2 regions of the Delftia sp. PX-1 genome follow, and region 1 is predicted to be linked to the other one. Evidence: predicted binding sites of a transcription regulator. Region 1 holds the regulator's gene; the other holds the start of a gene.
The links. Region 1 encodes FliA, which starts transcription of late flagellar genes. Its sites were predicted from a motif close to CTAAAGTTTNNNNNNNNNNNGCCGNTA; they were not measured.

Region 1 (5,891 bases):
CCAGCAGCAAGCACCAGCCCACGGGCACGGCCAGGACGAAGCGCAGCGCCGGGCGCAGGCCGTGGTTGGCGGCCAGGGCCGTGGACAGCGTGGTGTTGGGGCCGGGGCTGAAGCTCATGGAAGCGGCGAGCAGCAGCAAGGCGGTGAGTTCGGACGGTGGCATGAGGCGGTGGCCCCGGAGGTCTCCATACAGGCGGCAAGGGGCTGTTGGGGAGGAGGGCACGGCAGGCCTGCTCCGCAGCACGAATGCCTGCAATATAGGTGCAAGACCTGTACAGTACCAATACAGTTGAACCCTCAATTGCATGTTCTGTATCGGCGCCCATCCCGATACAGTGACGTTTTGGTGACCCTCTCATGCCCGTTCCCCTTTCGCGGCTGGCGCCGCAGACCCTGAGCACCCAGCTGGCCGAACGCCTGGGAGAGCGCATCCGCATGCGCCTGCTGCCGGCGGGCGCACGCCTGCCCTCGGTGCGCGAATGCGCGCGCCAGCAGGGCGTGAGCACGCACACGGTGGTGGCCGCCTATGACCTGCTGCAGGCCCAGGGCCTGGTCGAGGCGCGGCCGCAAAGCGGCTTTTTCGTGCGCGATTTCGTGCAGGACGCACCGCTGCTGCAGTCCGAACAGGCCCGCGCCGCGCCTGCGGACGAGGCCACCGGCGCGCCCAAGGGCACGCGCATCAATGCCTCCATGCTGGTGCGCGGCATGTTCCACCAGAGCGTGGGCGGCAGGCCCCAGCCCGGCGCGGGCGTGCTGCCGGCCCAATGGCTGGAGGCAGGCTTTCTGGCCGCTGCCATGCGCAAGGCCTGCTCGGGAAAATCCCTGCACGACTCCTGCGTGGGCTATGGCGACCCGCTGGGCGACATCAGCCTGCGCGAGGCGCTGTCGCGGCGCCTGGCGCGCCTGGGCATTGCGGCGGCGCCGCAGCACATCATCACCACCATGGGCGCAACGCATGGGCTGGACGTGGTCAGCCGGGCCCTGCTGCAGCCGGGCGATCCGGTGATGGTGGAGGAGCCCGGCTGGGCCGTGGAGTTCGCGCGCCTGGCATCGCTGGGCATGCGCGTGCTGCCCGTGCCGCGCGGCCCCGACGGGCCGGACCTGGCCGTGATGCAGCGCTACTGCGAAAGCTGCGCACCCAAGCTCTACGTCAGCGTGAGCGTGCTGCACAACCCCACCGGCTACAGCCTGTCGCCGGCCAGCGCCCATGAGGTGCTGCAGCTGGCGCGGCGATTCGGCTTCTACGTGGTGGAGGACGATACCTATGGCGAGATCGCGCCCGACCACGCCGCACGCATGACCGTGCTGGACCGCCTGGGCCACAGCATCTACGTGAGCGGCTTCGCCAAGCTGCTGGCACCCAACTGGCGCGTGGGCTATCTGGCGCCGCCGCCTGCGCTGGTGGAGCGCCTGGTGGACACCAAGCTGCTGTCCACGCTGACCACCCCCGCACTGACGGAACGCGCCCTGGCCCACTGCATGGACCAGGGCCAGCTGCGCCGCCATGCCGAGCGCCTGCGCCAGCACCTGGCCCAGGCCCGCATGCGCAGCGTGGCACTGGCCCAGCAGGCCGGAGCCCGCTTCGCGGCCGAGCCGGCCGGCATGTTCGGCTGGGTGGACACCGGCGTGGACACCGAAACCCTGGCCCAGCGCCTGCTGGACGCCGGCTACTTCATCGCCCCCGGCTCCATGTTCCACGCCGGCCGCCAGCCCAGCACCTGCATGCGCATCAACTTCGCCACCACGCAGGAACCCGCCTTCTGGCGCATCTTCGAACGCGAAGTCCAGGCCATGCGCGGCAGCGCATAGAAAAGGGAATGGGAGAGAGGAGAGGGGGAGGGGGCGGAAGGCGGGGAAGACTGTATCGACCCGCAAACATAGATCAGACCAGCAGCGCAAAAAACCCACGAGGCCCAAAGCGAGGGACACCGAGCAAGGGCCGCCCCGCCGCGAGGGTGTCGTCCCCCTCCCCCGCGAAGCGGGTAGAGAGGGGGAAGGCGCGTCAGCGCCTCAGGGGGTGCCCCCAGTCAATGCGCCCGCATCTTCGTACGCAGGCGCGCAATCGCCTGGCTGTGCAGTTGGCACACACGCGATTCGGTCACGCCCAGCACGGCGGCGATTTCCTTGAGGTTCATGTCGTGCTCGTAGTACATGCCCATGATGTACTGCTCGCGCTCGGGCAGGGCCTTGATGGCTTCGACCAGGGCCACGCGCAGGCGGTGGTCGCGCAGCAGCGCAAAGGGGTCGGCGCCGCTGTCGGCCACGTGGCGTTCGAGGAAGTCCTCGCCCTCGTCGCCGCCTGACATGTCTTCCAGGTAGACCAGTTGCGTGCCGCGCACCTTGCCCAGCAGCGACTGGTAGTCGTCCAGGTCCATGCCCAGCTCGTCGGCGATCTCGGACTCCAGCGGGGTGCGTCCCAGGCGCTGCTCCAGGCGGTGCAGCGCGTGCTCTATGTCCTTCTGGCTCTTGCGCGAGCTGCGGCTCATCCAGTCGCCCTCGCGCAGTTCATCGAGCATGGCGCCGCGGATGCGCTGGCTGGCGAAGGTCTCGAATTGCACGCCCTGCTCGCTCTCGAAGCGGGACAGGGCTTCGGCCAGGCCGATCATTCCGACCTGTATCAGATCATCAAGCTCCACATTGGGAGGCAGCTTGGCGATCATGTGCAGCGCGATCCGGCGTACCAGGGGTACGTGCCGACGGATCAGTGCATCGCGGTCGAGTTGGCCTTTGGCGGTGTACATGGCAGTCAGTGGCTCCAGGCATGGGATGCAGGCAGCGGTGCGTAGCCGGCGGCCAGGTCCTGGCCGCCATGCGGCAATACGCTGCCCGCATGGTTGAGCAACTGCAGCGCCAGGCGCTGCAGGTCCGGTGCATGGTGCAGGCGCACGGGCAGCAGCCCGGGCGCGTGGCCCAGATGGCGCTGTGCGCAGCGCAGCAGCGCGTCGATCTGTGACTGGCGCCGTTGCGCATCCTCGGCCTGGCTGCGGGCACCGGTCTGTCCGCGGCGCCAATCGTAGCTGGTCACATCCACGGGGTCAGCGCCGGGCAGCAGCGGCGCCAGCAGGCAGCGCAGGCCGGCATGCACGGCCAGCTGCTTGAGCTGGCGGTAGCAGCCCAGCACGCGGGGGCCGTGTTCGGGCAGCACCATCAGCGGGTGCACGGCCTGGCCGGGCAGATTGCGGGCCAGCGTGTCGGCATCGGCATACAGCATGACGATGGCATAGCCGCGCACATGGCGCTGCAGCCATTGCATGGGCGTCATGCCGGCTTGCCGTGCCTGCAGGGGCAGCAGCTCCAGGCCCTGGCGGGCAGGCAGCACGGCCACCGAGCTGTGACGGGGGTCGGGGTGCAGGCCGGTACGGGCCTGCCAGGCGCTTTGCTGCAGCAGCTGGGCCAGGCCAGGCGCGTCGGCCGCCTCGCCCTGGCTGGCATCGAGCACAAGGACGGGCATGCCCAGGCGCTGCAGGCTGGCGCAGACCGGCCACAGCAGAGATTGCTCGGACTGACCTTCAGGGTCGGCCGCCGTGTCGCGCAGCATGGCCAGCACACGCAGGCTGGACGGTGCTGCGGCGCCGGGCTGGCCGTGCAGGCCCAGGCCCTGGTGCAGCTGGGGGAAGGTCTCAAGCATGGCTGACCTCGCTGTCCATGGTGCTGGGGCTGGACGGGGTGAAGAAGAAGTCCAGGTCCAATGCCTTGGGATCGAAGGCCGAGCGGGTGGAGGCGCGCATGGAGGCGGAGACCAGCTGCTGCGCATCGGCGCGCTCCCAGTCTTCGGGCACGCGCTGGCCGTTGGTCACGCCGCGCAGCTGCATCTGGTGGCGGATCAGCGTGTCCACCGAGGGGCCCAGCTTCACGGCCTCGTCCACCTTGGTGAGGATGGCCTGGCTGGAGCCGCGTGCCTTGAAGGCCTGCATCACATCGTCCAGCGCATCGCCCTGGCCGGCCGCGTTCACGGCCAGCAGCTTTTGCACGCCGGGCAGGTCCAGCAGGTCCAGGATTTCGTCCTTGCGCGGATCGCGCGGGGCCACGCCCGTGGTGTCGATCAGCACCAGCTGCTTGTTGGCCAGCAGGCCCAGCAGGTCCTGCAGCGCGGCGCGGTCATGGGCCAGGTGGGCGACCATGCCCAGCATGCGGCCGTAGGAGCGCAGCTGGTCGTGGGCGCCGACGCGGTAGGTGTCCAGGGTGATCAGGCCGACGCTGGAGGCGCCGTACTTGGCCGCGCACAGGGCCGCCAGCTTGGCCGTGGTCGTGGTCTTGCCCACGCCGGTGGAGCCCACCAGGGCGAAGACGCCGCCTTGCTCGTACAGCGGCTCCTGGCCGGCGTCGGTGCGCAGATTGCGTTCCAGCACCTGCATCAGCCAGCGCACGGCGTCGCCGGCGGACAGGTCCTGGGGCATGTGCTCGACCAGGGCGCGGGCCAGCACGGGGGAGTAGCCCGCGCGGATCAGCTTGTGCGTGAGATTGGCGTGGATGGGGTTCTGGCGCGTCTGGCCCAGCCAGGTCAGGGTGTTGAAGCGCTCTTCGATCAGGTCGCGCACGGACTGCAGCTCATCGCGCAGCGCCTGGGAGGCCATGGCTGGAGCGGGTTCGCTGCGCAGGGGCTCGCGCAGCGGTGCCTCGGCGCTGGCGCGCAGCGGATTGTGGCGGGCCACGGAAGGCGCGGGCTGTGCCTTGAACGGCTGCTGTGCGGCCATGGGCGCGGCGGCCGGCGCTTCGCGCAGGGCGTCGCCCAGGCTGCGGCGCTGGGCAAAGCTGGGCAGGGGCTCGTCGACGCCGGCCTCGTGGCGGCGGCGCAGCATGCGTTCGCGCACGTAGTCCTGGAAGGACAGGGTGCTCATGGCCAGTTGCTCGGTGTCTTCCTGCACGCTCTGGCGCAGGCCGGCAGGCTCGGCACCATCTGCCGACAGCGAGGCTGCCAGCGAAGCCGCCTGTGAGGGCGCCGGCGAAGCCTGCTGTGCCGTGCGCGGCTGGGTATGTGCCTGGATCAGCTGGGCCTGCAGCTGGGGACGCAGGCCCGTGGTCTCCTCGGCCGAGCGGCGCTCGATGGCCTGCTGCAGCGGCGTGCTGCTGGCGGCGGCCTTGCTGTGCTCCAGCGTGTCCTCGGCCGTGGCCATGACCTCGACGCCGTCGGGCGTGCTGCGGTTGGACAGGATCAGGGTGCCCGCTCCGAAAGCCATGCGCGCCTTGGCCAGGGCCTCGCGGGAGGTAGGGGCGTAGAAGCGTTTGATGTTCATGCGGATGCACCTTTAAGAATCGAGCCGATGCGGATGGTGTGCGTCTCGGGGATCTCGCTGTGGGCGAGAACCTGCAGACGCGGCGCCACGCGGCGCACCAGGCGGGCAATGGAGTTGCGGATGGAATCGGGGACCAGCAGGCAGGCAGGCAGGCCCAGCTCTTCTTGCTGGTTGGCCATGTCGGCCGCCTTCTGGGTGAGGATCTCGGCCACGCCGGGATCCAGTGAGGGGGCGCCGGGGTTGGACAGGGCCTGCACCAGCAGGCGCTCGAGTCCGGGCTCGATGGCGATGACGTTCAGCTCGCGGGTCGGGCCGTAGATCTGCTGGACGATGGACGGCGACAGCGCAATGCGCACGCGGCGGGCCAGCTCGACGGGGTCCTGGGTGGTCGAGGAGTGCTCGGCCAGCGTCTCGATGATGGTGCGGATGTCGCGGACGTGCACCGAGTCCTCCAGCAGCAGCTGGAGCACTTTCTGGAACGTCGTGATGGACACCATTTTCGGAATGACTTCTTCGATCAACTTGGGAGCCAGCTTGGCCACATGCTCCACCAACTGCTGCGTCTCGGTACGGCTGATCAGCTTGGCGGCATGCACTTGCATCAAGTGTGACAAATGGGTGGCCATCACGGTTTCCGAATCAACCACGGTAAAGCCT
Region 2 (5,891 bases), on a different replicon from region 1:
GTGCGGGGGCGGCGGGGTCTGGTGCAGGGGGGGTCTAGCCCTCCAGCAGCGCGACAAGCTGCACTTTGCCAAGGTCGGCCTCGAACTCCTGGCCGTCATCCTCGTACTTGAGCCAGGCCCAGCCCTCGGCCGGCGGCCGGCGGTTGAGGATCAGGCGGGCCGGGCGGTCGTCGTGCGTGACCTGGATGATCGCTTTCTTGAGCTTGTCCGGGTCGGGTTCCTTCGGCTCCTTCTTCTTGGCGTCATCCTCCGGGCCTTGCCCGTCGCCCTCGGCCTCGCCATCCGTCTTGCCGCTGAACGCATCGACGGTGTTGGGGTCGCGGTCGCCTTCCTGGTGGCGCTTGTCCTCCAGGTACTCGCGCAGCAGCTTGACCGATCCGCGCGTCAGCTCCTGGCTGTCGTCGGCCAGCCACGCACCCACTTCCTCGGGGTTCTTCTTGAACGCCGTCACCAACTCGTTGATGACGGTCACATCCTTGGCGCGGCCAGTGTTGAACGCCTCGGCAATCGGTTCGGGCAAGTCCAGCAGCGTGACGTGCTGTGTGACGAACGCCGGCGACTTGCCGATCTCCTTGGCGATCTCCGACTTCTTCTTGCCCTTCGCCAGCTCGCGGCCGATGAAGTCCGCGATCTCGCGGGCCGTCAGTTCGTTGCGTTGCAGGTTCTCGATTACCTGGTCGGCCTCGTTGTAGTCGTTGTCGATGAAAGCCGGGATGGTGGTCTTGTCGGCCCATTTCGAGCCACGGTAGCGCCGCGCACCGTGGTTGATGAGGTAGCGGCCCGGCGCGTCCGGGTTCTCGCGCACGCTGATGGGCGACTTCACGCCGCGCAGCTTGATCGTCTCGCCGATCTCGGCGATGGACTCCGGCGAGAAGCCGGGGTTGTCCGCCGTGCGCGGCTGGTGCGGGTCTTCGTCGATGAGGTCAAGCGGCAGCTCCTGCGGGCCGCCAGGGGCCGCATTCGCGGCCTGTGGCTCGTCCAGCAAGCTCGACAGGTCGCCGAGGCCATCCAGGCCCAGCCCGCCGCCCTTGGGCTTCTCTGCGGCCGCTTGCGGGGCCTTCTTCTTGGCGTTGGTCTTTACGGCGCTGGTCATTGCGCGATCTCCATCTTCGTGAACACGTAATCCGCCAGGGCGCGCACTTCCTGGGTGGCCTTGCGCGCAGCGGTTTTCTTGATCTTCCACACTGGCATCTGCTCGCCCAGCGCCTCCGCGATACTGTCTCGCGCGCCGACACTGAACGGCAAGATCAGTTGCGGATATGCCTGCTGCAAGGTCGCCAGGTTGCTGACGTGGCGCGGCTTCCGCGCGTCCACCTTGTTCGGCACCATGCCGAGAAAGCGCAGCTTCGGGTTTTGCTTGCGCAGGTTGCCGATGACGGCAACCATCTTCTTCATGCCTTGCAAGCTGTACGCCTCCATTTCGACCGGCGAAAGCATGTAGTCGGCGGCCAGCACGGCCGCCGTCATGGCAACGCCAAGGGAAGGGGCGGTGTCGATCAGGCACACGTCGAAGAACTCGCCTAGCGCCGCGATGCTGGCCCGCAGCGCGCCGGCGGCCTGGGCCAAGTCCATCTTGTCCAGGTTGGCCAGGCTGGCATCGGCCGCGATCAGCGCCAGGCCGTCATCCTCCCGGCCAGCGAACCAGGCGCGCAGCTCGTCGCCGCCGGCGGTGAACATGCGACTGGCGGGATAGCCCGAGTCGTGGCCGGCCAGCGTCCAGCTTGCATTGCCCTGGGTGTCCAGGTCGACCACTGCAACCCGAAGGCCGCGCTCCTGGAAGTCGAACGCCAGGTGGCAGGTTGCGAAGGTCTTGCCCTGTCCGCCTTTCTGAATTGCCGTGACCAGTGTTTTCATGAGTTGGGTTCCTGTTTCCTCTTTCCCTTGGCGTCGGCTTCCCAACGCTTGACGATGAACGCTTGATGCTCCGGCAGTACCGCCGTCACCCGCGCGAAGCCCTGCGGGAGCACTTCCCCCGCCGCTGCCCACACGCGACTGACCGCTTGCGATACCGCCCCCTTGGTCAGCCCCAGCGAGGCCACAAACTCGGCCTGGGGCCTTCCATCGACCAGCACGCCGCGCGCTATGTCGATGGTCTGTTGCCCGATCTCCAGGCCCTTGATCGCCGCCTGGAATTGGGCTTCGGTTAGCCGTTTCTTCATGGAGAACACCCATATAAACTCCACACCCGGTTGTTGAACAAAAGGCGGTGCCAGCCGCCGACCATGTGCAGAAGTTTAGCTAAACTCGCCGGGCGCGTCAAGCCTTTTAGCGGCTAAAAATCACCCCTTCTTGGCGTCATCCGAATACAGCGCGGCTAGGCGCTTGAGGTCGTCGGGGCCTTGCTGAACCTCGACCACCCGCATTCCGTAGCGCCCCATCTGCGACGCGGCGCGCGAAACTGCGAGCTGCTGCGCGTGGTCGGCGCTCACGAAGAACGTCATCAACGGCCCCACGGTGCGCGTGCCGCCGCTCGCAAAGCACACGTCGAACGAACCGCCATGCACATGCGGATCGACGCCTTCAACGAGCCGCCAGGGGTCAAGGCCCCATTCCTCGGATTGCGCGCTGTACCAATAGGCCGGCGCATCGCCGTTCAAATCGCTGGCCGCGTACTCGCGCACCAGGACGGCCACGCGGCCCGTGGTTGGCTCCACGAATCCCGGCGGGTAGGGCAGGGTCTGTTTTTTCATGTCAAAGCCCCTTCGGCTTGTAGATCGAAACGAAGTAGGTGATCGCGGTCAGCACCGCGAAGTACACCAGGAACGACCAGCCGGCATACACGCCAGGCGTGTTCCAGTGGTAGAGCATCCGCACGAACTGAAAGAAGGTGGCAATCGACAGCACCCACTTGAGGATCGGCCAGACCAACACGGTCGCCACCCATACGAACTTGACCAGGCCGGCCAGCAGGCCAGCACCGGGGGCCTTGTTGGGGGCAGCAGGCGCGGCGGCAGGCTCCACCGGCGCGGGCGCGGCGGGCTGCTCGATCTCCTTGGGGAACTTGATGATGTTGGACATAGCTTGACCCTCCACGCGCTTACGTGTTGAATGCTGGGTGCTCCCACTCGGAAGCATGGTTACGGTGTGCCAGCACCAGGCCAAGCGCCCCGGATCACTCCGGGGCGTTCCTCCACCTGGGGCCGCCCTTGATCTTGCCTCGGCTCACGCAATACTCCCTTCTTGGCGTCCTCGATAGGCCCGGCCGTTGCCGACCGGGCCATGTGCTCTTACCAGCCGGCCCGGCGCTTGGCCTGCTCGACGGCTTCCATCGACCAATGGCCCTTGGCCTGCCCCTCCAGGGAGCATCCGGCGAAGTACGCCTTGCCGCGCAGTTCCTCGGCTTTGCGCACCAGCTCGGCCGCCTCGGCCATCATGGCCGCGATCTCGTCACGGCGGGCCGGGAAGTCGGTCGCTGCCGCGCCCTCCAGCTCGTCAATCCAGGGCATGATCTTGTTGTCGCTCATCGGACTTTCTCCGGTAGTTGACCTGGGCGATGTGCCCGGCCTTCAAGTGCTATATTAGGGCAAAATGCCCTAGCCTGTCAAGCACTTTAGCTAAACTTTTTTCGCTTTACCGGAATCCGAAGGCTAAACTTTAGCCGCTAAAACCTTTCCCTTGGCGTCAATCCTCTTTCCAGATCACGCCCAGCCCGGCCAGGTCGCACAGGATCGCCCATGCCGCATAGGGAATCGGGGTGTCCTCGCCGATCCAGCGGCGGATCGTGCGGTCGCCCTTCGCGCCCAGCCCCAGCGCCTTCGCGGCCTTGCTGCCGCTGAACCCGGCCAGGCGCAGCACCTCGCGGACTTCCTCGCCGGTCGGTTGTGCCCAGCGTTCGGCCGGCTTCAAGCACTCCAGCCGGATATTGGCGTCGTTCGTCATTCGTTCGTTCTCCTGGTCAAGTGATAAGCCGCAACTGGTCGAAGCCGTAGATCGACTGGATGCAGCTCGGGTCTGAATCGACCACGCGCCGGCCTGCGCGATTGGTCTTGTACGTTACCGGCCTGTCGTCGTGCGCCCACACCTGGCGGGTGTCGGGATGCACCTTCACGATGATGATGCGCTTGCCGATGTAGCGGTCGAAAACCGGGTGATGGACGCTCACGATCTCGCACCGCTGGCCGGGCTTGAACTCCACCCGGTCGGCCGGGCCTCCATCGCCATTCCTGGCGATGCTGCAGGTTGCCGCGCTCGCTCCCGGCATCGTCGTTTCCGGCGATACAGGCCCGCCCTCGACCGGCTCGGCATCGTCGGCTTTGACGATGCTGCAGGTCATCGTCGTTTCTGGCGATGCGGGATCTCGCTCCGGGCCTGCGCCGGTGATTTTTCCCTTGGCGTCCAACCCGGCGGCCCTGGCCGCCTTGATCCTGGTCGCGGCCTCGGCCGCCCAGCGCCTGGCGATGAAGGCCCGATGCGAGGGCAGCACCACATCGACCAGGACGAACCCCGGCGGCACCAGGACGGTCGCCGGTTCGCGCCGCGCCGGCGGCTCCAGGCCGGCCAGCCAAGCGGGCAGGGGAGCATCGGCCAGGCGGTCGCGGTAGCTGGCCTCGACCATCACCGGGCGCTTCTTCTCGGCTCGCTGCGCAGCCAGGATGCCGCGCGCAACCTCGTCCACCGTCATGCAGCCCTGCGCCGTGTCGAAGTGCGAGCGGTAGCCCGTTTCGGAGATAAACGGCCTGTCCAGGTCGATGACGTGGAACTGGAAGTGGGCACCCAGCGGCCCGCCGTAGCCGGCCTCGTACTCCACCAGGGCGCGCATGTCGCCATCCGCGACCAGGAACTGGCCGCGCTGGCCCCACAAGGGCACGTCGCCAGGCACCGCCGCGCAATGGCGCTCGATGACCTGGCCGGGCGCGTCGTGGTCGGCCATGCTGCCCACGTGCGTTCCGCCGTTCATCTTCCAGATGACGGCCTCGTATCGGTCGCTGGCCGCCTCGGCGGCCGCACCGTCGCCGCGCATGATCGCCGCGTCGATCTCCACCACGGCCGCCACGGCGGCGGCCAGCAGCTCGTCGCGTTCGGTGGGCAGCTCGGCCAGCAGCTCGGCCGCCGGCGCGTTCCAGTCCTGGCCCGGCTGGGCCGGCGTCTTGCGTTTCTTCGCCATCGGCCGGCCCCTCAAGTGTCAGCACGCCGCCACGCGATCACGTCGCGGGCTTCGTAGCCGTGGCGCTTGCAGTCGTCGCAGAATCCCGAGCTGAACCCCTTGTGGTTCGTGCCGATCCATGCGGCCGGCTTGCCGCATTCGTGGCCGTAGGTGCCCGGCTCGGCGTTGTGGCACTTGCCGTCCGTCGCGTAGCTGTTCGTCGGTGCCTGGGGAGCGTTGTTCCTGGTCATGGTCGCCTCCTGGAAGCCCCGGCCGAAGCCGGGGCCGCCCCTCATCAGTCAATAGCCCGGTAGATCGCGGCCGCCTCGGCGTGGCTGGCTGCGAAGCCGCGCAGGAAGTGATAGCGGTCGATCAGGGCATCGCCGGCGTCCGTGTCGGCGGCCTCGGCCGCGAGCTGGCCCAGCGCGAACAGGGTTGCGACAATGCCGGCGGCGTCGGCCGACAACTCGCCTCGGAAGCCGTTGCCGTCCACCTCGATCTCCAGGCGGTCGGCCAGGTCGGGGGCCATGTAAAAACCGCCGTCCGACAAGGTGTAGTAGTGCCAATACGCGCCGCTGTAGCGTTCGCAGAGCCGGCGAAGCCAGGCATACACCAGGGCCTCGCCGCGCATCATCAGACGCGGGCCGAAGTAGGCGGGCAGGAAGTCGAGGCGCTGGGCCTCGGCGACCAGGGAAGCGGTAACGGGTTGCTCTTGGGTGTTCATCGGACTTTCTCCGGTAGTTGACCTGGGCGAAATGCCCGGCCTTCAAGTGCTATATTAGGGCAAAATGTCCTAATCGTCAAGCAC

Region 2: the regulator FliA is predicted to act here: its motif matches at 3,572-3,598, upstream of kleA (stable inheritance protein KleA).

The regions. Positions count from the first base shown of each region.
Region 1 is NZ_CP184763.1:596,599-602,489, forward strand. It holds gene ACN20X_RS02755 (LysE family translocator) at 1-163, opposite strand, end outside; gene ACN20X_RS02760 (aminotransferase-like domain-containing protein) at 358-1,809, shown strand; gene ACN20X_RS02765 (RNA polymerase sigma factor FliA) at 2,028-2,741, opposite strand; gene ACN20X_RS02770 (hypothetical protein) at 2,747-3,628, opposite strand; gene flhF (flagellar biosynthesis protein FlhF) at 3,621-5,234, opposite strand; gene flhA (flagellar biosynthesis protein FlhA) at 5,231-5,891, opposite strand, start outside.
Region 2 is NZ_CP184764.1:24,873-30,763, reverse strand. It holds gene ACN20X_RS29235 (transcriptional repressor gene korB) at 35-1,093, opposite strand; gene ACN20X_RS29230 (ParA family protein) at 1,090-1,854, opposite strand; gene ACN20X_RS29225 (transcriptional regulator KorA) at 1,851-2,159, opposite strand; gene ACN20X_RS29220 (DUF2761 domain-containing protein) at 2,280-2,690, opposite strand; gene kleE (KleE stable inheritance protein) at 2,692-3,018, opposite strand; gene kleA (stable inheritance protein KleA) at 3,228-3,464, opposite strand; gene korC (transcriptional repressor KorC) at 3,622-3,879, opposite strand; gene ACN20X_RS29200 (hypothetical protein) at 3,896-5,104, opposite strand; gene ACN20X_RS29195 (hypothetical protein) at 5,116-5,334, opposite strand; gene ACN20X_RS29190 (antirestriction protein) at 5,379-5,807, opposite strand.